DNA from 3 places in the Jeotgalibaca sp. A122 genome. Region 1 is predicted to be linked to each of the others. Evidence: riboswitches for the same ligand, from Rfam matches in the RefSeq annotation. Region 1 holds a riboswitch; each other region holds the start of a gene.
What was found. Region 1 has a riboswitch for cobalamin ahead of ACTU7M_RS06205 (DUF4430 domain-containing protein). Riboswitches for the same ligand answer to the same signal wherever they lie in the genome.
Positions count from the first base shown of each region.

Region 1 (10,362 bases):
GCTATAACCCAGGGAGATAACCAAGCTGCCACGTATCCCTTGCCATACTCTTTCCATCAACCCCGCCCCTGCATTTTGAGCGGCAAATGTTGCCATAGCAACTCCAATTGAAATCAAAGGCATAACAATCATGGCTTCAATCCTTTGTCCAATAGCATGGGCCTCCACCGGAGAAGAACCCAAAGTATTCAGCATCAACTGCAAGATAATCGAACCTATGGTTATGATAGCTGACTGAATACCTATCGGGAGACTCATTTTCAAATGAAGTTTTATTTCTCTCTTATCAACTTGAATATCACCTTTTTGAATCTTGAAATAACTGATGCGACGAGACAAATAAAAATAACAGATGATTCCGACTAGAAATTGAGACAAAATAATTGCCAAAGCAACTCCTTTCACTCCTAGCGGTATAATAATAACGAACAGAAAGTCAAAAATAATATTAAGGATTTGCGATAATACCATCAAATATAATAATTGCCTGGTACTTCCCATGGAGCGTAATGAATTTATCATGACATGAAAAAGCATCATTGCGCCCAGTCCCAGTATGGAATAAATAAAATAATCTTTACTCTGACTATAGAATTTTACAGGTATATGCATTAACGACAACAAAAAGTCCGAAAATACATAACCCAGGACACTGATAAGTACAACAATAACCAGCGACAACAACAAACTAGAAATAAAACTGCTACGGATTCGGTCTCCATCTTTCATTCCCAACCTTTGTGCCAACACCAAAGAAAGGCCCGAAGCAATCCCTTGAATAAATCCTTGCAAGAAGAAAGTTAAACTCGCAACTGCCCCAATAGCGCCTAACGCACTTAAGCCAAGTGTTCTCCCCACTATCATCGTATCTATTAGACTATATAATTGTTGGAACAAATTCCCTAAAATTAAAGGAATCGTAAATTTAATCAGGAGTGTCAACGGTTTCCCCACGGTCATATCTGTCATTTTTCAGTCTCCATCTGCGGTCTAATTTTTAGTATGCGGATTCATTTTACTACATTTTAGGAATAATAAAAGATGGTTATTTCCGAACATTTTTTATATAATATTCAGTGCCGATAAAGAGGAGGAAAAAAATTGAAAAAAAACTTAACTGTGCGGCTCCTATATACGATACTTGGGATCATTTTAATAGGATTTGCTGTCGCTTTTGTACGCATTGCCTCTCTTGGAACAGATCCTTTTACAACCTTAAATCTTGGAATTACTGAATTTACAGGACTTCGCTATGGCATAACAAGTATTCTCACTACCACAATTGCCACTATTTTTATTCTATTTGTAGATAAACGCTTAATCGGCCTGGGTACCATCTTGAACATTTTGTTAGTGGGAAATATTTCCGATATTATCGTTAATTTTGGTCTCGGAACATTTGGACAAGCCGAAGCATTATGGCTGAGGATTGTCATTGCTATTCTGGGTGTTTTATTCTTGGCAATCGGAGCGGCAATGAATATTGTTGCTAATCTGGGAGTTTCTCCGTATGATGCGTTACCATTAGTTGCAGAGACACTTGGAAAAGGCAAAATTCGTTTCCAATATGCTCGGATTGTGTTGGACTTTTCATCCGTTGGCCTCGGATATGTGCTGGGTGCAACAGTTGGAGCGGTGACACTTGTAAGTGCGTTCTTAATGGGACCTCTATTGCAATTTTTCCGGATTAAATTTTTCAAGCTATTACAAAAATTCGAAGCAAATTAAAAATGAAGGGAGTGGGACAAAAGGCGTTTAGCCCCGAATCTTCTACCGTATACCATATCCGTAAGCTACTAAAGTAGCAACGGCTATGGCAACTGGAACGAATAAGCGCAGGATGGTCGCAGACCATCTGATCTTTATTATGGAGGCACTGTGGGCTAACGCCCAAGTGTATCATGTTTGTAAGCTGCCGAAGCAGCAACAACCATGACAAAGTGACGTCGGGGCTGCCTTTTGGAGCACGTTTACGGGGCAGATGTACGAATACAGGAAAGAGGCCGGGACTTTTGTCCCGGCCTCTTCATTTTTTAAGTTATGTCTACCGCCAAGGTTGAAAGCATCCACTCCACCCCAAATTTGTCGGTTGTTTGGCCATAGAGGGGACTCCAGAAAGTTTCCTGTAGTTCCATATTCACTTTTCCACCTTGTTTTAACTTATCAAACACATCGCGTGTTTCTTCTATATTGTCAAAGACGAGTGTCACGGTGATATTGTTACCCACAACATACGGCATTCCCGGAAAATTGTCGGAAAGCATGAGATAGGATCCGTTTGGCAATTGGAGGGTAGCATTCATGATCCGGTCTTGGATAGATTCCGGCACGGGATCTCTTTCAGGATCTTCTGGCATATCGCTGAACTTTGTGAGGTCTAGAATATCTGCACTTAAGATATCCGCGTAGTAGTTGATTGCTTCTTCTGCTCTTCCTTCGAATACTAGGTAAGGATATGAATCGATTAACATATTATAACCCTCTTTTCGAATAAGATACTTGCACGTTCATCTTAGTTTGTTTTACACTAGCCGTCAAAGAATAACTATTCGTTAACTTTCATTTTTTTGTTGTAAAACTCATTCAATAAGCATATAATTACCCAGTACTACCATTAGTTTGAATTTTTCAGTTCTTATTCCTTTATTTTATAGTAAGATAGGGATTGACTGAACATTTAGGGAGAGATTTAAGTGGAGAGAGTAGTAGGAACTGTCGTTAGAGGTCTTCGTGGTCCAATCATCAACAAAGGTGATGACTTAGAACAAATCGTTGTCGACACTGTACTGAACGCAGCAAAGGTTGAAGGGTTTACCATCGGTGACCGTGACATCATTTCTGTAACAGAATCAATCGTTGCTCGGGCACAAGGAAATTATGCATCTATCGATGACATTGCAACAGATGTTGCCAAAAAATTCGGGGATGATACAATCGGTGTTATTTTCCCAATTTTAAGTCGTAATCGTTTTGCTGTATGTTTACGTGGAATTGCAAAAGGTGCGAAAAAAATCGTATTGATGCTTAGCTACCCTGCTGATGAGGTTGGTAATCATTTAGTAGATTTAGAATCACTGGATGAAAAAGGCGTGAACCCTTGGACAGATACATTGTCCGAAGCTGAGTTCCGTGAACACTTTGGATATAAAAAACATACCTTTACTGGAATCGACTATATTGATTACTATAAATCAATTGTAGAAGAATATGGTATTGAGTGTGAAGTTATTTTCTCAAATAACGCAAAATCCATTCTAGACTATACAAAGAGCGTTTTGAATTGCGATATTCACTCACGTTTCAGAACAAAAAAACAATTGAAAGATAACGGTGCTGAAAAAGTTTACAGCTTGGATAACATTTTGGCTGAACCTGTTAACGGCAGTGGCTTTAATGAGTCCTATGGTTTGCTTGGCGCTAACAAAGCAACTGAAGGAACAGTTAAATTGTTCCCTCGCAATGCACAACCAATCGTTGATAACATCCAAAGCCGCATTAAAGAAGCAACAGGCAAAACGGTTGAGGTTATGGTATATGGTGACGGCGCGTTCAAAGATCCTGTCGGGAAAATTTGGGAACTTGCTGATCCAGTTGTATCTCCAGCTTACACACCTGGTCTTGACGGAGTTCCTAGCGAAATCAAATTGAAATACTTGGCTGACAACAACTTCGCTGAATTACAAGGTGAAGAATTACGTCTAGCAATTTCTGAGTTCATCAAGAACAAAGAAACTGACTTGGTTGGCGCAATGGAATCTCAAGGAACAACTCCTCGTCAATTGACTGACTTAATTGGCTCCCTGTCCGATTTAACTTCAGGTAGTGGAGATAAAGGAACACCTTTCATCTTCATCCAAGGTTACTTCGATAATTATACTAAATAAGAAAATCCGCATAACCTGTATTGGTTGTGCGGATTTTTTGACATCTTTTGTGGAAAATTATTTTTTAATATACTTTTCAAATAATGGTCGCAAGATAGGTTCCAGGATGATATAAAAACCTGCATTCCCAACTGCATGAGCAAAGTCAAACGGCAAACCCAAAGTATAATAGGCCCAAAAATTAGTCATGCCATAGGTTTTATATGACACCAACGATATCACGAACCCATAGAAAAAACCTGAAAATAAGGCAAACAAAACAAAAAGCCACTTTGTTTTGTTTCCATGAATAGGCCGTAGTACGATTCCTGTAAAAAGGATAATCACTGCATAGCTAAACAGTTGGGCAAACGTCCAAGGACCCATCCCCATTATCATATTTGATAAAAAGAGGGATAGACCAGCCACAATCAACCCGTCCCCCAGGCCTAGATACAAGGTCAGTATTAACAAAATAGCGGTCATGGGTTGAACATTGGGTAAAAATTGAAAGACAACGCGTCCGACATAATTCAATGCAACCAAAATTGCCAGCAATGCAATATGTTTTGCATCATAACGCTTCATTGACATGGTTACTCAAGTCCTGCTAAATCGAAATCCACGACGTCTCCATCTGACAATTCTAATTCATGAGCGCCTACTGGTGCCATTTCCCCATTCAAATCAAATAACCAGTATTTACCTGCTTCTGCATCTTGCTCGTAACCATTGATTGTTGTGATGAAGTTATCTTCATCAACGACTTCGAATTCTTCTTTCATAACATCCAACAAGAATTCTCCAGGCTCTACCTCAGCTGTCACTGAACCTGCTTCAATCAATTCCCCTTCAACAGATACATTAATCGTGACCTCAGACAAATCTGCGCTTTCCACCGTTGAATCGACTGCTTCAGTTTTTGTTCCACAAGCTGTCAAAGTTGCCCCTGCAAAAAGCAATAAAAACCATTTTTTCATTCTTTACACTCCTTTTGTTTTTTACACAGGCAACAAAAAAGCCTATGCGCCCTGCCACATAGACCAAAAAAACAATACCGTTTTACCTCGAAACCGTATGCGTGCGTATAAGCATCCAGGGATAAAGATCTGACTTGAACAGCGATGATGTTCTCACAGTGGCGGGACCGTGTTGGATTTTCACCAACTTCCATATCCGAGGAGTCTTTGTATTGGGTTTTATCTTTCATCATTGTATCCAAGACTTCATTTTTTAGCAAGTCTGCAAATTAGCGAGTCGTCTTTTCCTGAACAGCTTTCTCGAAAGCCTCTTTTGTATTCTCAACTTGTATTGGAGCGTACTCTGGCCATGCATCGTCCAGCTTAGCCCCTTCATCGCAACTTACGATAAGAAATTCAGCGGAACGTTTGAAAACCCCTTCGAGTTGCGGGATATAATTCAGAAAATCCGTGACATCTCTCAACGAAATTGCCGCGCTCCCTTTTTTCTTAAACGTTTTTGCAACTAAATATTTATTTCCCATAACTCCTCCTGAATCAGTAATTTTCTACAAGTCGTGCTATCTGTTCCTCCAGTTCTGCCATTATGACGAAACGGGCTTTGCGAATCATTTCCTTGCCATCTACAAATAGTAACAACGCTGGTACAGTAAACACACTAAACGCCCCTGCTATGGCTGGAATCTTGTCAGCATCCACTTTTATCATTTTAACTTCAGGGAAAGCAGTTAACATTTCCCTAACCTGTGGTAAAACAGCATGGCATACGCCGCAGTCTATCCGAGAAACATAAACAAAAGCAAATTGATGTTCCGCTATAAAGGTATGAACATCCTCTATGCGTTGCGCTTCTACATATGGAATCAATGCCATTCCCTCCTTTAATTTTTCCTTTTTTAATATTATAACATGATATACTAAACCTATAAAAAAAGGAGTTTCTATATGTCACGAAATAATAAATGGTTAAATTGGGGATTTGTCGTAGCCTGGATGGGGCTCATTTTTTCCTTTTCGGCCCAAAAAGGCTCTGATTCCGGTTCTTTGAGTGGTTCAATCGTCAGCACCATTCTTTCGCTCTGGCATTCCCTCTTCCCCTCTATCACCCTAGACCAAGACACAATACATTTCCTCATTCGCAAAGGTGCCCACTTCACCGTTTATCTTATACTGGGGTTACTGGTCGTGAATGCACTCTCTAAAAGTGGCGTAAAAAGTAAAAAACGTTACGCGTTGGCTCTTTCCATTTGTTTCTTGTACGCAATTAGCGACGAAATCCATCAAGCTTTTGTACCAAATCGTGGTCCTAGCTTTTGGGATGTGCTGTTGGATACGAGCGGATCTGCTTTTGGTCTGTTAGGATATGGGACGGCGAAAAATATGAAAAAAAAATAAAACAGCTTTCCTGAGGGAGAGCTGTTTCTGTTTGTTATTTTGCAGGCAGCACGCGTTCGAAAGGATCGCGACTGATGCCTTTTTCCAGAACTTCACGTGCGTATTCTTTTGCCGAGAATAAGCTATGGTCGCGATAGTTTCCACATTCCTTAGCAGTTACAGCTGGAATCACTTCTGTTTCCAAAACTTTTTCCAATGTTTTTTCTAAAGCTTCCGCAATTTCATCCGCAGTTGATTCATTCCATTTAATGCAATAGAATCCTGTCCGACATCCCATTGGCGAGATATCGATAATACCCGGTAAATAATCACGCATATAGGTTGCCAATAAATGTTCCAAGGTGTGAACTGCACCTGTTGGAAAAGCATCTTTATTTGGTTGTAGGAAACGCAAATCAATTTTTTGAATGGTTGCTTCTCCATTTGTTTCTGTACCAGCCACTCGTACATAGGGCGCCTTCACAATATTATGATCCAGTTCAAAACTTTCTACTTTAGCCACTTAAATTCCTCCTTTTTCCTTCTTTCCCATCCTACAAGAAAATCACTGAGAATGAAAGAGACCCGATTTGACATTTTATCTAATAAGCGTGAAAATCTAGATTAGAATATCTGACAAGGAGAAACACATGTCCTACAAAACTTTACTATTTGATATAGATGATACTTTACTCGATTTCAAGGCTGCAGAACACCACGCCATTTCAAGTCTGATGATGGAATTGGGGATTGAACCAAGTGAAATAAATATTCAAAATTATTCCCGAATTAATCAAGATTATTGGAGCCAATTCGAGAAAGGGTTACTCGCTAAGGATGTTTTAATCGCAAAGCGGTTTGAAACTTTCTTTTCCCTTCACCAACTGAGTGTAAATGGTAAAGAGATGGACAAGAAATTTCGCGGCAATTTAGAAAAAGGACACTTCTTGATTGAGGGCAGTCTTTCATTGCTGGAAAACTTGAAGTCAGAATTTGATCTTTATGCCGTGACGAATGGGGTAGCGCGCACGCAACATCGTCGCATCAACGATTCAGGCTTGATTAACTATTTCCGCGATATTTTTGTTTCCGAAGAAACAGGTTTTCAAAAACCAACAAAAGAATATTTTGACTATGTTTTTGAGCGAATTCCCGAATGCGATGTTAATAAAACTCTGATTATTGGTGACTCACTGACTTCTGATATTCTAGGAGGAATGAATGCTGGAATCGATACTTGTTGGTTCAACCCAACAAAACAAAAAAATCCTTATTCTCACATTCAACCAACTTATGAAATTACAGCTTTGGACGAACTAACTGCTATATTGAAAATATGAAGTAAAGGGATGATATAGATGAAATACTACATCAAGCAACAAGTGTTTTCATGGCGTGACCGCTTCACGGTAAAGGATGAAAAAGGTAAAGATGTTTATTTTGTGGAAGGCGAGTTATTTTCCTGGGGTAAAAAAATTGACGTAGCGGATGCTTCTGGCAATGTCGTCCTCCATATCAAACAAAACTTGTGGAATTGGCTCCCAAATTATACCCTTTTCATGCATGGCCATGAAGTGGCCACTGTCAAGAAAGAATTGTCTTTCCTCAAACCGCGTTACAGCATTTTTGGGCCTGATTGGGAAGTAGAAGGAAACATCTGGGAACATGATTACCAAATTTGGGAAAACGATGCGTTGGTCGCAACTATAACCAAGGAATGGTTCACTTGGGGTGACTCTTATGAATTGGATATTGAAGATGACAGCAATATGCTCCTGGCTTTAGGCATCATTATCACGATCGATTGCGTGATAGCCACGCAACAAGCAGCAAGCTCCAGTTAGTATCAAGTTTGAAATTTAAATCAACCTACCTCGATATGTTATTAAACCATTTTCGAGGTATTTTTTTATCGAAATGGTTCTATTAATCTTTATTAAACCATTTCATCCATATTTATTCGTTCAAATGGTGTTATTACCAATAATTAAACCATTTCGCCCTGTTTTTTATGGGGAAATGGTTTATTGAGGAACTAGGGATAGTGGCGGGGGCAAAATCCCTGCCTCTCTTATTTTGGTCGATCTTTACGATACATTTCATCCAGCGTCGCATAATATGGCCCCGCCAAACGAGCGACCGGATTTAAGGCTGCCACATCGATGTAGGCTTTTTCTTTATCAAAAACGGCTTCGTCAAAATGGAAATCTGTTACTTCCAGGAAAAAGAAGTCTGTTACAACTTTCTCCTCCCGGTTTTTGACGGGATGATAATCGTACAACTTTACTTCCATCCGAATCTTCGCTTCTTGAATACCTGGGGTTTTGACCGTTTTACTATCGATTAAGTGGAGGCCTGCGAATGCAATCTCGCTCTCATTTGCTGGTAAAGGCGCAGACGTTTCATTCATTTTATCCACAACATCCTGACTCACAATGTGGACAACGCCATTTTTATATTTAATTAAATTGCGTGCGGAATCTTTCGGCTCACCATCCGTGCCACGAAGAATGGCCATGGATATAAGCGGCAACTGATTTGAAACCCCACTAGTAAAACTGAAAGGTGCCGCATTCACCACCTTCGTTTCTTCATCCAGGGTTGTAATCCAGCCAATCGCACGTGGAACAATACTACCGGAAATGAATTTATACATTGTTTTGTTGTCTAAATCTTCAATCGCATAATGATACATCCTGTCACTCTTTTCTATAAGAATTTTCCCTCAGTATACCACAGGGTCTTCCTCCAGCTATTTAAATTGCTCCAAGCACTCAAGTGGTATATTGGTTAAAAAAGCTGTATAATCAATTGCAAACTAAAATGGGAAGTAGGGAAAAGAATTTGGATTTTGTAGCCATTGACTTCGAAACAGCCAATAATCGTGGTGATAGCATCTGTTCAATCGGAATGAGTCGTTTTTCAGACGGTAAAGAGGTTGATCGCTATTACCGTTTAATTAATCCTGTTCAATCTTTTAGCACTTCTAACATTGGCGTCCATGGTATTTATCCAGAGGATGTCAGGGATGAAAAACGATTCGATGAATTGTATCCGGAAATACGTGGTTTCATTGGGGATGATCCGTTAGTAGCTCACTTTGCGCAATTTGACGTTAAATGCCTTCAAACCACGATTGAAACATACCGCTTACCCAAAATGGAGAATGCTTATTTCTGTTCCTGTGTCATGGCGAAAAAATTGCTCAATCTTAAAAGTAATAGTCTCGTAAACGTCCTGGATTACTATGGTCTGGGCATCGAGAACCATCATAATGCCATGGACGACGCTTCCGCGTGCGGTCAAGTAGCAAGTAAGCTGCTGCGTCCTTATGATTATGAAATCAAGGGATTTCTAGAAGAACATAATTACCAAATGGGGCAATTATTCTCCCACCGCTTCGGGCCGATTAAAAACATTAAAAAACCCACGGCGAAACAAAGTACTATTCTACGTCCAAAATCGGCACTTTTTGATATCACTCATCCTTTTTATAAAAAGCACGTTTGTTTTACTGGTCGACTTTCACAAGTTAAACGCCAAGAAGCCGCACAGATGGTTGTGGATGCGGGCGGATACTTCGACCCGCAGCTCGCCTACGAAACAACCTATCTCGTTGTTTCCAATAGTGATTGGGCAAAAATCGGCACGGCTTCAGAAAGTCGTAAAATCGAACAAGCTCGTGAACTTCAGGGATTGGGTCGCAACTTAACCATTTTGTCGGAAAAAGACTTCCTCAGGTTATTTTAAATATACAACCCTAAGTGCGCCATGCACTTAGGGTTGTATATTTTTACTATAGTAGGCGTACTCGCTCTGGTCGGTAATACTTGAAATGACATAACTTCCCGACACTTTACCTTCCAGAATGTAACTGGAAATGCTACTGATTTTGCGATTTTTAAATTCTTCAATTAAAGAATAAACCAAGGCTGAACCAAGCCCTTCATGGTGTTTATTAACGGCCATATAAAGGATGATATAGTTTCGCGTGGTTTGCTTCGTTAACAAAACGCGTAGAATTTCTTTTTTAGATAATGTTTCTTTAACGAGCTGGTTGCCGTAATTCGGCACTGCAATCAAAAAACCAGCCAGCTTCCCCATGGGATCAAATGCTAATTTCACATAACGTAAAACCAGAATGA
Region 1 covers NZ_JBQPRB010000004.1:133,813-144,174, forward strand. Annotated here, with positions in the region: gene ACTU7M_RS06180 (MATE family efflux transporter) at 1-969, opposite strand, end outside; gene ACTU7M_RS06185 (YczE/YyaS/YitT family protein) at 1,102-1,728, shown strand; gene ACTU7M_RS06190 (VOC family protein) at 2,034-2,471, opposite strand; gene ACTU7M_RS06195 (coenzyme F420-0:L-glutamate ligase) at 2,694-3,884, shown strand; gene ACTU7M_RS06200 (ECF transporter S component) at 3,942-4,457, opposite strand; gene ACTU7M_RS06205 (DUF4430 domain-containing protein) at 4,460-4,843, opposite strand; adenosylcobalamin (AdoCbl) riboswitch at 4,912-5,062, opposite strand; gene ACTU7M_RS06210 (DUF6718 family protein) at 5,113-5,367, opposite strand; gene ACTU7M_RS06215 (thioredoxin family protein) at 5,381-5,716, opposite strand; gene ACTU7M_RS06220 (VanZ family protein) at 5,789-6,238, shown strand; gene ACTU7M_RS06225 (S-ribosylhomocysteine lyase) at 6,273-6,740, opposite strand; gene ACTU7M_RS06230 (YjjG family noncanonical pyrimidine nucleotidase) at 6,868-7,557, shown strand; gene ACTU7M_RS06235 (LURP-one-related/scramblase family protein) at 7,576-8,061, shown strand; gene ACTU7M_RS06240 (flavin reductase family protein) at 8,289-8,912, opposite strand; gene ACTU7M_RS06245 (exonuclease domain-containing protein) at 9,062-9,967, shown strand; gene ACTU7M_RS06250 (hypothetical protein) at 9,995-10,362, opposite strand, start outside.

Region 2 (10,362 bases), on a different contig from region 1:
CCGCATTATCAGCCAAGGAAGCCAGCAGTGAAGGGATTCAGGTCACTTTTTCCCCGATGGTTGACTTGGTGCGTGATCCGCGCTGGGGACGGGTGCTGGAGAGTACCGGTGAAGATCCTTATTTGAATCAGGTTTACGCAGAAGCATTCGTTACGGGCTATCAAGGGACAGATCTGGAAAAGGATCATGAGAAGATTGCGGCCTGTGTCAAACATTTTGTCGGCTACGGCTGGGCTGAAGCTGGACGGGACTACAACCGCGTCGATATGTCGGAAGTGGAACTGCATCAAAATCATTTGCCCGCTTTTCAAGCTGCCATCGAGGCCGGGGCCAAATTGGTGATGACTTCTTTCAACGTCTTCAACGGCACGCCGGTCACGGCCAACAAACCGCTCCTCGAAACGGTTTTGCGGGAACAGCTGGGCTTTGATGGGGTCATCATTTCCGATTGGAATGCAGTCGGCGAACTGATCAATCATGGGGTGGCCGAAGACCATACCCAGGCAGCCCAACTGGCGGTGGCGGCGGGAATCGATATCGACATGACGTCCTACAGTTACATCCATGCCCAGGAAGAACTCGCTCCTTTACAGGAAGCAATTGATGCATCCGTGTGGCGCGTGTTGAATTTGAAGAATGATTTAGGTTTGTTTGAGAATCCTTATCGGGGCCTGACCGAAGAACCGGTTGATACCGAAGCTTTGCGGGGTGAAGCCCGTAAGTTGGCCAGCCAAACACTGGTATTGTTGGAGAACCACGACCAAACATTGCCACTCAAAGCGGATAATGCCATCGGCTTGGTGGGGCCATTTTCCCAAAGTCAGGATGTGCTGGGTTCCTGGTCCTTAATGGGTGACCCATCCCAAAGCGTGACTCTGGAAGCGGGAATGAAGCCCTATGCTCGCCAGTTGCAGGTAGCACCGGTCGCGGAAACGACCGCCATCTCAGCATCCGAATGGCAAGCCATCCACAACGTGTTCGCCACCAGTGAAACTTTGGTGGTGGCTCTGGGTGAAGCCAGCCGCGAATCCGGCGAGGGTGCCAGCAAGTCCGACATCACCCTGCATCCGGTCCAAATCGAGTTGTTGAAACAAGCCCACGCCACCGGCAAGAAAGTCGTGACTGTGCTCTTTAACGGCCGGCCGCTGGATTTGCGAGCGGTCAAACAGTATTCCGATGCCGTCCTGGAGGCTTGGTTCCCCGGGACAGAAGCAGGGAATGCCGTGGCGGATGTCTTGTTCGGTGCCGTCAACCCGAGCGGGAAATTGTCCATGTCTTTCCCGTACACGACCGGCCAAATTCCGGTTTATTACAACCAGATCCGTACCGGCCGTCCACTGACCGAGGAAACAAAAGGCTACCAATATGTATCACGCTATTTGGATATCCCGAACGAACCGTTGTATCCTTTCGGGTACGGAAAAAGCTACGCTACATTTGAGTTGCGGGAAATCGAACAGAGTACGACCGAACTCGATCCGGATGGCGAAATCCATTTCAGCGGCCTTATCAAGAACACGAGTAATTACGACGGGACGGAAACCATCCAACTTTATATCCATGATCAAGTCGCGACCGTGTCACGGCCAGTCAAGGAGTTGAAAAAGTTCCAAAAAATCACGGTTCCGGCGCAAAGTGAAGCACCATTCACGTTCACTTTGATCGAAGCTGATTTGCGTTACATCCATCCCGACTTATCAAACCACGCCGACCCCGGTCTGTTTGACGTCTTTATCGGGACGGATAGTCTTGCCGAAAAGGTGGGCACATTCAAGTTACTAGAAGGAGGAAAAGGTTAATGAAGGGTTTCAAGCATGATTTTCTTTGGGGTGGCGCCGTTGCGGCCAACCAAATCGAGGGTGGCTGGAATGAAGGTGGCAAAGGTATTTCAACCGCTGATGTCATCAGCGGCGGCTCCAATACGACGGCCCGGAAAATAACGGACGGGGTGGTGCCCGAGTATCATTACCCAAGCCACGAAGCGGTTGATTTCTACCACCGTTACAAGGAAGACATTGCCTTGTTCGCGGAAATGGGCTTCAAGAGTTTCCGGACCTCCATCGCCTGGAGCCGCATTTTCCCATTGGGGGACGAAACCGAACCGAACGAGGCGGGTTTGCAGTTTTACGATGACCTGTTTGATGAATTGCTGAAATACGGGATTGAACCGGTCGTGACCTTGTCCCATTTTGAAATTCCTTATCATCTTTACAAGCAATACGGCGGTTTCCGCAACAAGCAGCTGATTGATTTCTTTGCCCATTATGCGGAAACGGTGTTCGAACGCTACCGTGACAAGGTGAAGTACTGGATGACGTTCAACGAAATCAACAACCAGGCAGATGGTTACCATCCCCTGCATGTGTTTAACAACTCGGCCATCATTTTCGAAGAGGGCGAAAACAAAGCAGAAGTGGTTTACCAAGCGAGTTTGAACGAACTAATCGCCAGCGCCAAAGCCGTCAAAATTGGCCACCGCATCAATCCCGATTTCCAGATTGGTTGCATGATGGCCTATGTCCCGGTTTATCCGTATTCTTCCAATCCAGATGACATGATGGCAGCCGTAAAGGCCATGGACCGCCGTTTCTTCTACAATGACATCCATGTCCGCGGCGAAATCCCAGGTTACGTTTTGAAAATCTGGGAAAAGGAAGGCTATCAGATTGACTATACGGAAGAGGAGTTGCAAATCCTGCGCGAAGGGACAGTGGACTACATCGGTTTAAGCTATTACATGTCCAATACCGTGACCGCCTTGGAGAATGTCCCGGGTAGACAGGATGGGGCGATTGATGGCTTGAAGTTGACCGACAACCCCTATCTCGAAAAAAGTGACTGGGACTGGCCGATTGACCCGGTTGGTTTGCGTTATATCCTGAATGTCTTGAGCGAACGCTACAACCTGCCTTTGTTTATTGTGGAAAATGGTTTTGGTGCATACGACACGGTTGAGGCGGATGGCACCATTCAGGACGACTACCGCATCCATTATTTGCGTGAACACATCAAGCAAATGAAACAGGCCGTTGAAGAAGATGGCGTTGACCTGATCGGCTACACACCTTGGGGCTGCATCGACATCGTCAGTTTTTCCACCGGTGAAATGGAGAAGCGCTATGGATTCATTTACGTCGATAAAGACAACCAAGGCGAAGGGACCCTAGACCGCAAGAAAAAGGCGTCTTTCGATTGGTACAAGGAAGTGATTGCCTCGAACGGGGAAAACTTGTAACGATGATCGACTCGGCAGCAAATTCGCTGCCGAGTTTTTTTGGGTTCGCCAAACCCTTTAAATTGCTTTCATCCCTCATTTAATATAAATTTAATCCAATACGATTAACGAAAGGAGCACCCATCTTTATGTCAATTGGCTATGCCTGTTTAAATATCGGGACGCCGGGTACAAACGTCCGCGCCGTCACGATGAAATTCGCCACCCCGGAAAAACTGACCGAGGTAACTGCACACAACCTGGCCTCACTCGAGCGCATGGTTGATTATAACCACGAAAATAATATCAAACTATTCCGGATCAGTTCCGACCTGATTCCATTTGGCTCGAGCCCCGTTAATGAACTCGACTGGCGCGTGATTCATCAAGAGGATTTCCATAGAATCGGTGCCAAAATCAAAAAAAATGGCCTACGCGTTTCCATGCATCCGGGCCAATATACCGTTTTGAACTCCCCAAGTGATGACGTCGTTAACCGTACCATTGCGGATCTGATTTACCACGACCAAGTGCTCACTGCGCTTGGAACCAACCGCACCAGTAAAATTATTCTGCACGTGGGAGGGGTATACGGTGATAAGCCAGTTGCGATGGAGCGATTCGCTCTCAATTTCCAGCGCCTGCCGCAATCCGTCAAGGACCGCCTCATCATCGAAAATGACGAACGTTCCTATAATATTGAAGAAGTGCTGGTTCTGGCTAACCAACTGAAAATACCGGCCGTATTCGATAATCTGCATCACGCGATCAACCAACCGCCAACACCGGCGCCGGACAGCTATTGGATCGCAGAAGTCGCCAAAACCTGGCAGCCCGAAGACGGCAAGCAAAAAATTCATTATTCCCAACAGGATCCGACCAAGCAACCCGGTGCCCATACCCAAACAATCGCGCTTGAAACGTTTCTGGATTTCTACAGCGAATTACCCGATCAAACCATTGATATCATGCTGGAAGTCAAGGATAAAAACCTGTCCGCCGTTAAATGTGTCAACGCCTTGACCGATACACCCCAAATCAAATTTTTGGAAAAAGAGTGGGGTAGATACAAATATGCCATCCTGGAAAAATCGCCAGCTGCTTATCAAGCTATCCGCACGTTATTAAAAGATAAATCAGCTTACCCGGTGCGCGAATTCTATCAGTTAATCGAAACAACGTTAGCTGATTCAAGCGCGAACCCCGGCTACATTGAGAATGCGGCCGAACACGTTTGGGGCTACTTCAAGGACCAAGCGACTCCAGCCGAGCGCAAACAATTTGAACGCAACTTGGCTAAAGGCGCACCCGCACCAATCAAACGCCAGCTGCTCAAGCTGGCAACCAAATACGAAGTCGATTATCTTTTGCAATCATTATACTTATACCTTTAGGAGGCCACACCATGAAATGGGCAATACTGGGAGCAGGCAACATCGCCAATGATTTCGCACGTTCTTTCAAAACTGACAAGGCCGAGCTTTACGCCGTTGCATCCCGTTCCAAAGAAAAAGCAGCCGCATTTGCCGACCAATATAAGATTCCTGTCAGCTACGGCAGCTATGAAGAAATGCTCGCCGACGCTACCATCGACGCCGTCTATATCGCGACACCTCACAGCCACCATTACAAGCAGATCAAGCAATGCCTGAATGCCGGTAAGCACGTCTTTTCCGAAAAAGTCATGGTGACAAGCCGCGCCCAACTCGACGAAGTCATCCAGCTCGCGGCCGACAAGAACCTGTATTTGGCCGAAGCCATGACCATTTTCCATGTCCCGCTTTACCCGAAACTCAAACAGTGGATTGCGGAGCACGACCTTGGCAAACTCAAATACATCCACGCGCCATACGGAGCCTTCAAACCCGAAGACTCCCCGATGTATTTCTACAAACCCGAGCTAGCGGGCGGCGCACTCTTCGACATCGGAACTTACGCGCTCACATTCGCACTCGAGTTCATGACCAGCCAACCTGACGAAATCCTGACTTTCGGCAACCTACACGAAACCGGAGTCGATGAAACCTCCGTCATTCTTTTGAAAAATAAAGAAAAAGAACTGGCAACCATTACCTTATCTTTTGGTACCGACCTCCCACATGTAGGCGTCGTTGCGTTCCAAAAAGGTTACCTGGAAATACCGGGCTACACCCGCGCTAACCAAGCTACTTTTACGGACCTACAAGGAAACAAAACAGTGATTGAGACAACCGATACCGCCCATGCCTTCACTCATGAAATCAATAATTTCACCAATATGGTGCTGGAAAAGGGTGCTAACCCCACTCTCGCCAAAACAAAAAATGTCATGACTATTATGGATACGGTTCGGGCCGAATGGGGACTGGTTTATCCGTTCGATTAAATTATTATGGACCACCTACTCTGAATACTCGTTGGCTGTATAAGGTCAAGTGTGCAGAGAAAGGGGTCCTTCTCTGCGCGCTCCCGATACGAAGCTTTCCGAGCATGCAGACTTTCGCAAATAGTCTGCATACTCGGAATAATATTCATGAATGTATGCAGATTTTACTGTTTTAAGTAATCATGAATCATTCTTTTTGAAAATATTTTGTCGCACCACAAATAAATTTGATGGACGCGTTGTTTTTCTGGTGGAAATAAAGTATCTAATTCTAGAATTGTCCGTTCTAAACTGTTTCGTTTATGTTCAAATATGTTGCATCTTGGGCAAGTTAATCGTAGAAAACTGTACTCAACCATCCGAACCCGACACTCCCCACAAAGTACCCCACCCGCTACATCCTCCACACAGTACTTAGCCAACGGCTGATATGGATTATTCACAACATGGTGATTAGCCAATCGCTGACCCAACCGGACATCACTATCCTGCAAAAATCCGCCCGACCGAATCCGTAATTCGTTTAAATAACCTTGCACCTGATGCGGCAACAACACCGGATCATCCCGCCGCAACCCATACAAACTTACGCCCGTTCCCACAAATACTAATCGTGATTCTACCCGAACCGATACCCGCATCGACCGCAACAATTCTTCCAGCAACATCCGGGATCTCTTTAGCTGCGCCAACGGACAGGCTGATAGACCCACAAAATCCCCATCCATTAAGTCAAACGCCCCCATCCAATTTTTTACTTCAAACAAATAAACCACACCATCACAAATATATAAAGCATCAATCTGGCACAACTTTCCACCAACAACCAACACCAAATCATTCAACCGCACCGCACAATCATCAATCCAGGCACCCAATTCATCAAAGCTGCACTCACCAACCTGGCCCGATTCCGAATTCCGCAGCTGTCGCTCCAGCCTCGGCGAAAACACCATCCGTCCCTGTAGCGCACGCAATACCCGAAGCTCAACCGCCATTTCCCGTTTTTTCATCAACATAGCCATTCCCCCTTTACATATATATAAGCAAAAAACCTCGAAAAGCTTTTTTTAAAATAAAAAAATACCCTCTATAGCCTTAAACTGATCATACTTATATAAGCGCTTGCATTTTGCGGAACTTTCACCTACAATCAGAGGTGATAGAAGTACCATTCAAAGACAACCAAGATACGGAAGTTTGGTTAAATCCCAATACGGTCCCGCCACTGTAATCATATGGAGACATATGGAGTCAGATCTTTATCTTGGATTGCTAATAATGCAACGTTTGCTGTTTCGAGGTAAAACAGTATCGTCCCAGTCTATGTAATGGCGCATAGGCTTTTTTTGTACTCAAAAAACAGCTTCATTTTTAGCAAAATGAAGGACCTCTATCAAAAATTAGTAGATGGGGACTGGACTTCAAAGATGAAGGTGGGTAACCAATGACGGTTATTCAGTTCCTAATTTTTTATAATACAAAAATTAGGAGTGAGGAAAAATGAAAAAATATTTATTTTTATTAGCATCTGGATTTATTTTGGCGGGTTGCCAATCACCACAAACGACCGAAGAATCAATTTCCGAATCAACCATCTCATCAGTTATGGCAGAGACGATTACCGTCACGATGCGCATGTCCATTGATGGTGAAGAAGTTGAGGGTGGCAGCCAAGAAATACAAGTCGAAGAGGGCGCTATTCTCCTGGATGTTATGAAAGAGAATTATGACATCGAAGAAACGGACGGATTCATTACGTCCATTGACGGACAGGAACAAGATACGGAAGCAGGGAAATATTGGTTATTTGATATAAATGGCGAAATGGCACCAGTGGGCGCAAATGAAACGGAACTCCAAGAGGGAGACGTTGTAGAATGGAAACTAGAAGCGATGTAAGAAAAAAGAGCCAAAAATTTTCGGTTAAGCGATTAGCTTTATTGGCTATCCTGACAGCCCTTTGTTATGTTGGCAGGATTGTCTTTCAATTTATCCCGAATGTCCAACCGATGACGACCATCCTCCTGTTGATAACATTGAATCTCACGATTACGGACGGCTTGATTGTTGCAGCTGCGTCCCTTATTCTGTCCAATATGGTTTTGGGAATGGGTCCTTGGCTTTTTCCACAACTCATCACGTATTTCCTTTTGCTGGGTTTCGCCGGCATCTTTCTCAAACCCCTTTATGGGAAGGGGAAGAAAAATACCCGCTTCATTTTTACTGCCTATTCTTTTTTGAACGGCCTGCTGTTCGGATTCATCATCTCCATTTTTTCTTACAATATGTATGGCATGACCAATTTTTGGGTCTACTATTTAATGGGGATTTCGTTCGACCTCATGCATGCGGCGGGAAATGCTGGTTTCTACTTGATCCTGGAACCGATTCTAGCACCGTTGTTACACCACCAAATGCGAAAAATCCATTGAACCGAGGATGCTCCTCGGTTTTTTCTTGTCTTGACTTTTAGAAAAAATAGAAATAATATGAGGGTGTGTGTTGCGCTTTCATATTGAAATGAGGGGCAAGTATGGAAACAAAGGAAAGAAAAATATTTGAATCCGTTCCGGGAAAACAAGTCACCATTGCGCATATCATTGCCAATCCTGATAAACGTATCTTTGACAAATTGGGATTACAAAATGAGTATTACCAGGCAATTGGTATCATGACCATTACGCCAAGCGAAGTGGCCGTAATTGCCGTGGACATGGCTAAAAAACAAGGGCCGATAAAAATTGGTTTTGTTGATCGCTTCAGTGGCTCAGTTTTTATTTTGGGAGACATTGCCGCTGTTGAAGGAGCAATGATAGAAACAACATCATTTCTTGAGAGGATGATGGGATTTAGTGTACCTAAAATTACGAAAACATAAATCGAACGGGGTCTTTATATGAAAAAGATAATGTATATCGGATCGATTGGGAGCGGAAAAACGACGCTTTGCCAAAGTATTTTAGGCGAAGAGCTGAAATATAACAAGACGCAGGCAGTGGAGTTTTACCCCCAAATGATTGATACGCCAGGCGAATTCGTGCAGCATCGGCGTTTTTATAGTGCCTTACAGATGATGGCAGCCGAATCGGAAATTATCGGCTTGATCTCCAGCGCCATTGAACAGGAAATGATTTTTTCACCAAACTTTGCCCAGAACATGATGCGACCATGTATCGGGATTGTTACCAAGATTGATTTATGCGAGGACGAAAAACAAATACAGGATGCAGAGAAACGACTGCAACTAGCCGGAGTGGAAAAGATTTTTCGTGTTTCTGCCGTAACCGGCGAGGGCATGCCAGCATTAATAGATTATTTAAAAGGAGCAGATGTTCATGCAAATATACACTCGGACCGGTGATAAGGGTTACACGCGCATTGTCGGGGGCATCCAATTAGCTAAAGACGAAGCACGGGTCATTGCCTATGGAACCGTGGATGAATTGAACAGTATCGTTGGAATCATTACCAGTCTGGATGAAACGAAGCCACAACTTAGAGCGGAACTGATGCAAATTCAACAGTATCTGTTCGATTGTGGCAATGATTTGGCAACACCACATGGTAAAAATCCATACAGGGTGACCAAAGATTTAACTTTTTGGCTAGAAAGTAGAATTGATGTATACGCGGATATCCCACCCGTAGTGGAGTCATTTATTTTACCAGGGGGGACAACGCTTGCCAGCACGCTTCATTTTGCACGTACCGTGGCACGCCGGGCGGAAAGAGAAATCGTGACCTTCCAATGGACTAACGATATGAATGAGGAAGTCCTCAAATTTATCAACAGGTTATCGGATTATTTCTTTGCAATTGCGCGGGTTGTTAATGCGGATGCACAGATTAAAGACGTGCTATACGAACGCAGCGGTAAAGTCTTCCATACCGAAATAACTAAAAAAGATTTAAAAGATTAGAAATGAAACCGTTTTATAAAAAACTATTGACAATTATTTCTTTGAATAGTACATTTAGAGGGTAGAGCACAAGGGCGTGCGAATTAAAAATACGAGCAACGAGGCCGTAAGTACACGAGTATCAATGATACTCCCGTTACTTGCGGCCTTTTTTTGCGAGAAAGGAGGGTAATGATGGAGAAAGTCAGATTTGGAACAACTTTATACATGGGTGATAATAGCTTGGAGCATTTAGCGGAATTTGAAAATGAACGACTATTAATTGTTACAGATGGATTTATTGCTTCTTCTCAAATTCTGGAAACCGTATTGAATTATTTTTCATCCACGACAACATTCAAGCTAATTTGGGGGAAATGGAAATGCTCCAGAAGGCAGCCGGTAATATTCCCGTCATTGGCAATGGGGGAATCAAAAATGAATGCCTGTTGGAAAAAATGCTCAACACTGTTCCATTAGCCTCCGTTGCAAGGCCACTCATCTTGAATCCGAATTTTCCATTTGATGGAAAAATGGAAAATGTCCCCGCAGGCCTGCAAAAAAGTATTGATAGTTCACCTGAATGGTATTTCAACGAACCACAGTAAGGCCAGTGCGCCTATACTGCGGTTCGTTTTATTTATTTTTCTTACAGTGTCTGCACATCAATCCCGTTTACCACCAAAAATTTTCAAAAAAAATACTGCCTCCGGATCAAATCATCCAAAAGCAGTATTATCTTTATTTAATCGGGCGTTTCGCCACGATTTCAATTTCGACATCTGCACCAAGCGGCAATTCCAGAACAGCGACGCAAGTCCGGGCCGGGTATGGGGCCTCGAATTGCGTTTTATAAACTTCATTCATCGCCTCAAAATGTT
Region 2 covers NZ_JBQPRB010000003.1:79,442-89,803, forward strand. Annotated here, with positions in the region: gene ACTU7M_RS04625 (glycoside hydrolase family 3 N-terminal domain-containing protein) at 1-1,799, shown strand, start outside; gene ACTU7M_RS04630 (6-phospho-beta-glucosidase) at 1,799-3,235, shown strand; gene uvsE (UV DNA damage repair endonuclease UvsE) at 3,364-4,608, shown strand; gene ACTU7M_RS04640 (Gfo/Idh/MocA family protein) at 4,620-5,579, shown strand; gene ACTU7M_RS04645 (nuclease-related domain-containing protein) at 5,744-6,598, opposite strand; adenosylcobalamin (AdoCbl) riboswitch at 6,747-6,901, shown strand; gene ACTU7M_RS04650 (DUF4430 domain-containing protein) at 7,083-7,481, shown strand; gene ACTU7M_RS04655 (ECF transporter S component) at 7,460-8,014, shown strand; gene ACTU7M_RS04660 (BMC domain-containing protein) at 8,116-8,460, shown strand; gene ACTU7M_RS04665 (EutP/PduV family microcompartment system protein) at 8,479-8,943, shown strand; gene ACTU7M_RS04670 (cob(I)yrinic acid a,c-diamide adenosyltransferase) at 8,918-9,502, shown strand; gene ACTU7M_RS04675 (hypothetical protein) at 9,677-9,961, shown strand; gene ACTU7M_RS04680 (RidA family protein) at 10,223-10,362, opposite strand, start outside.
Region 2: linked by a shared signal. The riboswitch ahead of ACTU7M_RS04650 (DUF4430 domain-containing protein) and the one ahead of ACTU7M_RS06205 (DUF4430 domain-containing protein) in region 1 are both predicted to bind cobalamin.

Region 3 (10,362 bases), on a different contig from region 1:
TGAATAAAAAACCTGAATTCAGTGGCATAGTTATTGATTATAAACATCGGAATATAAGCATCCCCGAGAAAATCGATATGTCCAAAATGAAACGCGTACTAGCATTTGAAAAAATCGTACTTGAACCCGCAGAGCATGAACATGAACGTCATGAAAACCATCATCATCACGGTCATGATCATAACCATGCACACGAAATCGACTTTTCATCCGGCGAGGTCGCTGCTCGAAATATGAAACTTGTTTTCATCATCAATATCATTTTCTCGTTGTTGGAATTTATTTTTGGCGCCCTCTTTAATAGTGCAGCGATTTTATCAGACGCTGTCCATGATTTGGGAGATGCTGTTTCTGTCGGTTTGGCTTGGCTTTTCCAAAAAATTTCCACCCGGGAAGCAAATACAAAATACAGTTTTGGCCATCAACGTTTTTCCTTGTTGGGCGCCCTGATTACGGGTGGTATCCTTTTATTCGGAGCAGCGATTTTAATTATTAATACGCTCCCGCGTCTGCTTAATCCCCAACCCATCAACTACAATGGCATGTTCTGGCTGGCTATTTTCGCGATTGCCGCAAATGGTTACTCAGCGTGGTTAATGAGTCGAGGCTCTTCCGCAAATGAATCCATGTTGAATTTACATCTCCTGGAAGATGTATTAGGCTGGGTAGCGGTATTGATTGTCAGTCTTATCGTAAGATTCACAGATTGGTATATCCTGGATCCAATTTTATCCCTCGCAATCGCTGGTTTTATTTTTTATAATGCATGGCCGATGTTCAAAAAAACAGTGGAAATCTTCCTGGAAGCTGTCCCTACTGGAGTGGAATTGAAAAAAATCGAAAATGAAATTCTAAATCTAGCGGGTGTCTACAGTATTTCCCACCTGCACATCTGGTCCATCGATGGAGAAGAACATGCAATGGCGGTTACTTTAAGCACGGAAATATTGAACCACGAAGAACAAGAAGAACTGAAAGAAGAAATTCGCCAAATTGTTGCACCGCAAAATATTACTCATTCAACGATTGAACTGATGGCAGACCCAGATAGTTTACTCAGATAAACAGTAAGGAAATGAAAATTCCAGTCCCACTAAAAAAGCCGACTCACTTTGCGCGAGTCGGCTTTATAACAACTAATAGCTCACTCAGCGAGATTTTTTCCCGTGAGTGAGCTATTTTTTTGAAAAAGGCTCACTCACTGGGAAATTTTAATCTGAGTGAGCTAAATCCTGGAAAAAAGCTCACTCGCAAAGCTGAGTGTGTATATTTCTTACTGCCTGGGCTAATTATTTCCCAAGTCTTTTTCATCTTTTGTCATCCAAACGCAAGAACATGGCATTAACCGCCACAATTACGGTAGACAACGACATCAAAATCGCCCCTACTGCTGGGGAAAGCGTGAATCCAATGGGTGCCAATAGCCCCGCCGCCAAGGGAATGGCGATAAAGTTGTATCCTGCTCCCCATAGCAAGTTCTCGTTCATTTTACGCGTTGTCTTTTTAGCTAGTTCGATAAATGACGCAATATCTCCTGGGTCAGATTGGGTCAAAACGACATCTGCTGAATCCAGGGCAACCTGTGTGCCAGCACCAACAGCAATGCCGACATCTGCCAGAGCTAACGATGGTGCATCATTGACACCATCCCCAACCATGATGACTGTCTTGCCCTCTTTTTTTAATTTTTCCACCAAATTGTACTTGTCTTGAGGCGATTGATTTGCCAGATAATCGATTCCCAATGCCTCTGCGGTACCTTGCGCTGCTTGTTCATTATCACCTGTTGCCATAATGGGTTGGATACCCTGCGATTTCAAAGTCATGATTAAGTCCTTGCTTGATTCCTTCAATGCATCGCCTAAAGCAACCAATCCAATAGCTTCACCATCCTCAATCAACACACTTATGGTAGCTCCTTTTGTAAACTCAATTGTGATATTTTTTCCATAGGATTTTTGACTGAACAACTGGTAATGATGACCGTTCACATGGCCTTCTACTCCAGCACCGGAAACGACTTCAATATGATCAAATTTGACAGCTTCAACCCCATTTTCATCAGCATACCTTACAATCGATTGGGCAATCGGATGACTAGAGCCACCTTCGATTCCTGCCATCAAAGCAATCACTTGATTTTTGTTATGACCATTTTCTAAAAGTTGGACATCCATTACCTTGAATTCTCCAGTCGTTAACGTCCCCGTCTTATCCAATACCATCACGTCCGCTTTGTTCGCCAGTTCCAGAGCTTCACGGTCCTTAACCAACAAACCGCGACTTGCGCCCAAACTCGTACTGCGAGCCACAACAAGAGGAATCGCTAACCCTAAAGCATGCGGACACGCAATAACCAAGGTCGTAACCGTAAATAAAACCGCGGCTTCAACATCAGCAACAAAAAGCCAAATTAAGAAAGCAATAGCTGCCACAACGACCGCAATATAAAATAACCAACCTGCAACTTTGTTAGCCATATTTTCCGCACGTGAAGGTTGATTCTGCGCTTGAGAGATTAATGTTTGAACTTGAGAAATGAAAGATTGGTCCCCTGTTTCAGTAACTTCGAGGAACAAAATTCCTTCTCCATTCGTCGAACCACCAATAACTTCATCACCAACATGCTTCGTTATCGGTTTCGATTCACCCGTCAGTAATGCTTCATTAACCCGTGACTCTCCACGAATTATTTTGCCATCAGCAGGAATATTTTCACCGGCTTGCACACGAACCAAATCACCTATTTTTATTTCCGCTACTGGCCGTGTTTCAATCGTATCGTCACCCTTTACAATATGCGCGTCTTTGGGTAAGAGTTCAGCTAATGCTTTTTGAGCATCCCCGGCCTCTCCGACTGCCTTCATTTCAATCCAATGCCCCAAAAGCATGATGAGAATTAGGGAGGCAAATTCGAAGAAGAAATCCATGATATGTTCTCCTGTCATGTAACTTGCAACGACCGCATACACACTATACAAATATGAGACTGTTATACCTAGAGTAATCAAAGCCATCATTCCTGGAGATTTCTGCCGAAATTCATGTTTGGCTCCCTGATAAAATGGTTTTCCCCCATAAATAAACAATATTGTCGAGAGGATTGTTACCAAGATATCCGAATAAGGGAAGGTAAATTGAAATGGCAATCTAACCCCCATCATCGGTGAAAGAATCAAAATGATAACTCCCAAAGGTAAAGACCTAAAGAATATCTCCTTAAAGTTCCCATGATGGTGATGACTATGGTCATCATGATTCATGGAATGGTGGTCGTGACTTTCGGTATGATCGTGACCGTGGTCTTCATGATGGTGTTCATGGTTGTGGTTTTGCTCGTCGTGATCGTGATGTTGGTGGTGGTTATGATTATCCATGTCTTTTCTCCTTCCGTTTACAGTTGTAAACAATCATTGGATTTATTTTAACACAAGGTTCTTCCTGATGGATATGAATTCTCCACACCTCCATTATATAAAAAAGAAATACCAACCGTGAGCGATTCACTCCGGCTGGTATCTTTTCTTGTTGTTAATCTTTCTTTTCTCCACTATAAAAATCTTCTGGGGCCATATCCTCATAAATGACACGCACTGATTCAGGTACTGCAAAATTTAATTCATCCATTTTTTCAATGATTGCTTTTGCAAGTTCTGCTTTTTGCTCAGGCGTGCGTCCTTCTTTTAGTTGGATCCGTACAAATGGCATATCGTTTGCCTCCATTCAAATTTAAGATACTCTTGACGTGATTATATCATAGAACCAAATTTCCAATCCATACAAATAGCAACCGTTTGACATCATTATAGTGCTCAGGCATAGTTAAGTAAATAACGTTGGTAGGAGAGTGATTATTGTGGGAAAAGCGTGGACAAATCCAAATCTCTTTCAAGGAAAGCGTAGAAAAAAGAATTACTTTGAGGGTTGGTATTATAAACAAGTTAGTACAGATGGCAAAACGGCCATTAGTTTCATCCCTGGTATTAGTTTGAATGAAAAAGACCCCCATTGTTTCGTGCAATACATTTTAGTCCAGGAAGGTGTAGAGAGTACTGCTACAGGTTACGTTCGCTTCCCTACGGCTTCTTTTATTTGGAATGACGATCCTTTCGCCGTTAAAATTGAAGATAATTTTTTCTCCGAGAGTTTACTTTCAGTGCATCTTGAAACGGAGTCAGACCATATAGAAGGAAATTTGAAAATCGGACCTTTCAGCCCGATTCATTCATCCATTTCGCAGCCTAGTATTATGGGGCCTTATGCTTATGTTCCAAAGATGGAATGCTACCACGGTATCACAAGTATGAATCACGTCTTGGAAGGTTCCCTCCTTATTAATGGTAAATCGGTGGATTTTACGGGTGGTAAAGGTTACATCGAAAAAGACTGGGGAACGAAATTCCCTAAAAATTACGTTTGGCTACAAAGCAATCATTTTGATGAAGATGAAACCAGTCTTTTCTTTTCTATGGCACATGTTCCTTTCTATTTCCGGGACTTGTTGGGTTTCATTTCAAATATCCAGGTAAATGGTAAAGAATACCGTTTTGCCACCTACAATAATAGTAAAATCAAACTATCTTTACCTTCATCTAAAGAGGTGTTGGTAACAATGGAAAACAATCAAGCGAAAGTAAAGATTTACGGAAAAACTGAACATCAAGGCGTTTTGTTAGCCCCTGTTTTAACGGGAATGGATAAAAGCATTAAAGAAGGTGTCTCAGGAACCATTGAGATGGAGCTTTGGGACAAAACGGATGGTTTTCATTATCAGGGAACGGGAACCATGGCGGGAATTGAGATGGTGGATGCTCATGAGTTGGAGACCAAGTGAAAAACGCCATAGCGGGACTTAACCTCCGCTATGGCGTTTTTATTCTTACCTAAAAATCATAATCATCATCTTCCATGGCTTCAACATTCCCCATCAAATAACCAGATCCGACTTGCGAGAAAAAATCATGGTTCGCCGTATCAGTCGAGAGGCCATTCATGACAATCGGATTGACATCTTCTGCATTTGCATCCGTGAAAAATGGTTCAAATCCCAGGTTTTGTAACGCTTTGTTCGCATTATACTTAACGAATGTCTTCACCTCGTTCGTCCAACCGATTTGATCATAAACTTCCTGCGTATAAGCCAATTCATTTTCCATTAAATCGTAAAGCAGTTCATACATCCAATCACGAATTTCAGCTTGTTCACTTTCATTTAACTGGTTGTATCCCAGTTGGAATTTGTAACCAAGATAAGTGCCATGAACAGATTCATCGCGGATAATCAGCTTGATTATTTCCGCTACGTTTGGAAGTAGGTTATTTCCCAGGTACCACAACGGTGTATAAAAACCACTGTAAAACAAGAATGATTCCAAAAACACACTCGCAATTTTTTTCTGCAAGGCTGAACCTGTTTGGTAAATCTCATTAATACGCTTCGCTTTGTATTGCAGAGTCTGATTTGAATTGGTCCATTCGAAAATTTCTTCGATTTTGCGGTTATTATTCAAAGAGATAAAAATTGTACTGTAACTTTTCGCATGGACGGACTCCATAAACAAGATATTATTCAAGACAGCTTCCTCATGCTGGGTTCGGACATCTTCCCGCATGACATTAGCTCCTTCTTCCGATTGCAAGGTATCCAGTAACGTTAGACCGCCAAAGGCTTTATTGACAACTTCGCGCTCTTCTTCCGTCAAACTTCTCCAATCATCCAAATCATTTGAGACCGGAATGCGGGTATCCAGCCAAAACTGGGAAGTCAGTTTTTCCCATGTATGTTTATCCAGTTCGTCTTCTAGTTTATTCCAGTCAATTGCTAAATAATTCATGCCTATTCCCCCTATACCATGCAGCTTTCACAAGAATTTGCACCAATAATATCTCCATCATCCGTATATGTTCGAACGTAGTATAACGATTTAATTCCCTTGCTAAACGCATAATTGCGAAGGCGATTTAAGTCTCGGGTGGTCATGGCAGTCGTTTTACCAACTTTCCATTCGTATAAGCCTTCCGGAATTTGCGAGCGCATGAATAATGTTAAACTCATACCTTGATCAATATGTGGCTGTGCAGCGGCATATACATCAATTATTTTACGTTGATCCATGTCAAAAGCTGATGTGTAATAAGGCATCGTTTCATTGGATAAATAAGGAGCTGGATAGAAAATGGCACCCACTGTTTTTTCTTGACGATGCTCGATTCGTTGCGTAATAGGATGTAAAGAAGCACTTGTTTCATTGATATATGAGATAGATCCATTCGGTGCGATTGCCAGGCGATTACGATGGTAAAGGCCATATTTCTGGACATTTTCTTTCAGCTTTTCCCAATCCGAAACAGTTGGAATTGCGACATTTTTGAAGATAGCCGCCACCTTATCTGATAGAAACTGGAATTCTCCTTTCAAATAAGGCTCAAAATAGCTACCATCTGCATATTTTGATTTTTCAAAATTATGAAAAGCCCTCTTTTTTTCCATGGCTATTTTGTTACTTGCTACCAATGAATAATAATTCAATGACCGGAAATAGGCATCTGTAAACTCAAGGGACTCCGGTGAACCATATGTCATTTGGTTGAGTGCAAATGCAGTATGCAATCCCATCGCGCCTAAGCCGATAGTGTGATATAGCGCATTTCCTTTTTTAATTGTGGGTACTTCATTGATATCCGTTTGCTCAGTAACAGTTGTTAACGCACGTACGGCTACTTCGATAGATTTGCCAAAATCCGGTGATTCAAGGATATTCGGGATATTTGTCGAACCCAGATTACAGCTGATATCCGTCCCTGTGATTTGATAGGATAAGTCATCATTTAAGATTGAGGGTTCTTGCGGTTGGAAAATTTCACTGCACAAGTTACTCATTATTATTTTTCCATCAACGGGATTTGCCTTGTTGACAGTATCAATATTGATAATATATGGATAGCCCGATTCCTGTTGGAGACGGGAAATTTCTTGTTCCAAATCCCGTGCATTAATTTTGTACTTACGGATTTCATCATTAGCAATCATTTCATCGTATTTTTCAGTTATGTTGATATAAGAAAACGGCACACCATATTCTCTCTCCACATCATAAGGACTGAATAAATACATGGGACGATTTGTTTTTAATAATTCATAATATTTATCAGGAACCACTAAGCCTAGTGACAATGTTTTTACCCGAATTTTTTCGTCTGCGTTTTCTTTTTTGGTAGATAAGAAGGCATAGATATCGGGGTGGAAAACATTCAAATAAACGGCCCCAGCCCCATTCCTTTGCCCGAGCTGATTACTATAGCTGAAGCTGTCTTCCAATAATTTCATCACTGGGACAACACCAGAGGAGGCATTTTCTATTTTTTTGATCGGTGCCCCTGCTTCACGTAAATTTGATAAATTGACGCCCACACCGCCACCTTTTCTGGATAGCTGCAATGCTGAGTTTATGCCGCGACCAATCGAAAGCATCGAATCATCCAAATCAACCAAAAAACATGATACTAGTTCTCCACGACGTTTTTTCCCCGCATTCAAGAACGTCGGTGTTGCGGGTTGGTAACGTTGCGTGATCATTTCTTCTGCTAAACCCCAAGCCAACCTCTCATCACCGTTGGCCAAGAATAAAGCATTAAATGCAATACGGTCTTCATATCGTTCCAAGTATTTAGTACCATCATTCGTTTTCAGGGCATATTGGGTATAGAACTTATAGGCTCCCATGAAGCTCTTGAAACGGAATTTATGGGCATACAGTTTTTGAAAAAGCTCTTTTATGTAGGACATTTCATACTTGTTCAGGATTGTCTCGTCTATATAGTCTTCACGAACCAAATAGGCGAGCTTTTCTTCTAAAGTGTGAAAAAATACCGTATTCATATTTATTTCTTCCAGGAAATAAACGCGTGCGGCCTCTTTGTCTTTCTGTAATGGAATCATCCCATCAACCGGGATATTTACTTCATTATTTAAATTAAAATAACTAACACGTTTCGTTTGTTTACCCAACTCATCCAACTCTCTTTCCAATTTCTGAATGTCTAAATCGTTACCCTGAAATTCAAATTCATGTAACACGGGAATGCCGTATTCCGCTTCAATCTCATGGACAGTGAAGCAAAACAAGGATCCGAAATTCCGGTTTCCACCACCGAAAGTACCTATACACAAGCGTTTATTTTGTCCCGTTTCCAAAAAATCTTTTACTGGTTCAGTGACTTCAGAAACGTATGTGGGAACAATTAAAATAAACGGTTCATCCATTTCAACAAACGGATTCGTTACGGTTATCTCAAGCCCATTGAAATTTGGAATTTTTTCGACGAATCGCCGAGTTTGACCCGTAACGGTGAAATAAGCTATTTTTGCCATCTTAATTTACCAAGGCATCCAGTAGTTGCGGTTGGAAACCATTAAAAGGCGGCTCACCTTCTATTTGAATAACAGGGAGGCTTTGGAAGCCAAGCGCTTTTACCTCTTCCACCCATACAGGATTTTCAGATATATTTTTTTCGAAATAGGATACGTTGCGTTTATCTAAATATTTCTTGGTGAACATACATTGGCCACACCCGACCTTACTGTATATGGTTATTTTTTTTGACATGTCGCTCTCTCCTTTTTTGTTTTTTGGGTACAAAAAAACCGCCCATTTAGAATGAACGGTAAAAAACGATAGAAACCCCTATTGAGAGAGCCCACCGTTTCATCTTTTTCATCCCCGAAAAATAGAAACAACAATCATTGGCAGGTCTCCTGGCTCATGTTTCATCCTACTTTAGCCCTTCCCATATTTCTTATTCAAAAGAAGATACAGTGGTTTGCTATTTCGTCCACATTAACAGTTGCGGGGGCAGCTCCAGTTTTTAACTGGATTCCCTATTATGGCATCAGCTGATGCCACCAAAAATTGCGGTACTATATTTTGTGCTATTTATTTGTTTTGTAGTTCTAACATACTACATATTGAATAATACCATAGAGCCCACAACTAGGCTAGACAAAAGTGCGCATTATTCCTTCATTGCCATTATCTCTTCATAGCGTTCGGTTAGTCTACGCTGATCCATTTCTTCCGGGAAATTCGGGGTCGTTAATTGGTAAACGTGGGTGCTATAGGATTTAATAAACGATAATTTTTCTGGGTGAGCCGCATACGCCACCGTTAATAACGAATCAAATAAAGCGCTGGCTCCCGAGATATCCTGCTTCATGTAATGAATCAATTGCCAATAACTTTCATAAAGATCCTTGGCAAAATTATTGAAGTCATAAAAGACAACACCGGTATAGTCTTCATTATCTTCGTGCTCACCCAAAAGTACGAACCTTCCTGGCAATGCAGCCATCTTCCCGTCCAATAATGCTTTATACTGCAGTATATGAATGGCGCTGTTAGGATCGTTTATACCCGGAGATACTGCTCGCAGTGCAACTTCCACCAGCTTAGTCCGGGCAAATATAGGATCATACATCGTAGATGGGGCTATTTCAAATACAAGAGCGCGATTGAAAGGCTCTGCGATTTTCTCAATCGCGTCTATTTTCTTATTCGTATATAAAATCCCTAAAGGTTTATTGCGTGCTACGAAATCACCTATTCTAACGTATAAAACCAAGCTACCTTCCCATTCCTGGGCTAGCGTGACCATCCGATCGAAGTTGATGTATTCCACATAACCATCTTGAGTAGCTTGAATCGTGTAAACATGAAGACGGTCGAATTCCGGTAGATGTTGAACTGTTGGTTTTTCAGAAAAAAATGCCACTGCCTTGTCAAACGATTCATCTGCTTCGTGATACAAGCGATCCACTAGCTGTTCCATGCGAACGAACATAGCGACTGAATAGACAAAACGCACAAAAAATAGAACGCTGAAAAGCGCATAAATCAAGGCTACCGTGGCTGATAACACCAAATACTCATGTTCTGAATTACGCATAAAGAATAAGGAAGACAAACAGTAAATAAACCCACCCAGGAACACCCCTAGCGCTTGCATAGGTGCCTTATGCAGCAAAAAATTCTCCACTGTTCTCGGACTGAAATTGGATGAATAAAACGATATCACTGCCAACATTGTCCCAAAAGTGAATGTGGCAACTGAAAAGAGTGACCCTGCCAAGAGCGAAAGAATATCCTTTGCCAAGTTGACACTCGTCAAGAAAACAGGAGATATTAGTTCAACTGTCGGGATCAACCGTGTATCCAGCGCTATGATGACTAGTGCCAGCATGAACGCTATCAGGACATTACCGCCTAAGGTTACCCAAATACGCTTTTCTTCATATACTAATTTTAAAGCATCCAGCATATGTGTTTCCCCCTTTTTAAACCTGTTTTCTATATTGTAGCATTTAAA
Region 3 covers NZ_JBQPRB010000006.1:87,197-97,558, reverse strand. Annotated here, with positions in the region: gene ACTU7M_RS08110 (cation diffusion facilitator family transporter) at 1-1,064, shown strand, start outside; gene ACTU7M_RS08105 (heavy metal translocating P-type ATPase) at 1,308-3,377, opposite strand; gene ACTU7M_RS08100 (tautomerase family protein) at 3,532-3,708, opposite strand; gene ACTU7M_RS08095 (tocopherol cyclase family protein) at 3,857-4,834, shown strand; gene nrdF (class 1b ribonucleoside-diphosphate reductase subunit beta) at 4,884-5,834, opposite strand; gene nrdE (class 1b ribonucleoside-diphosphate reductase subunit alpha) at 5,846-8,371, opposite strand; gene ACTU7M_RS08080 (glutaredoxin domain-containing protein) at 8,373-8,606, opposite strand; cobalamin riboswitch at 8,729-8,922, opposite strand; gene ACTU7M_RS08075 (DUF2254 domain-containing protein) at 9,013-10,314, opposite strand.
Region 3: linked by a shared signal. The riboswitch ahead of ACTU7M_RS08080 (glutaredoxin domain-containing protein) and the one ahead of ACTU7M_RS06205 (DUF4430 domain-containing protein) in region 1 are both predicted to bind cobalamin.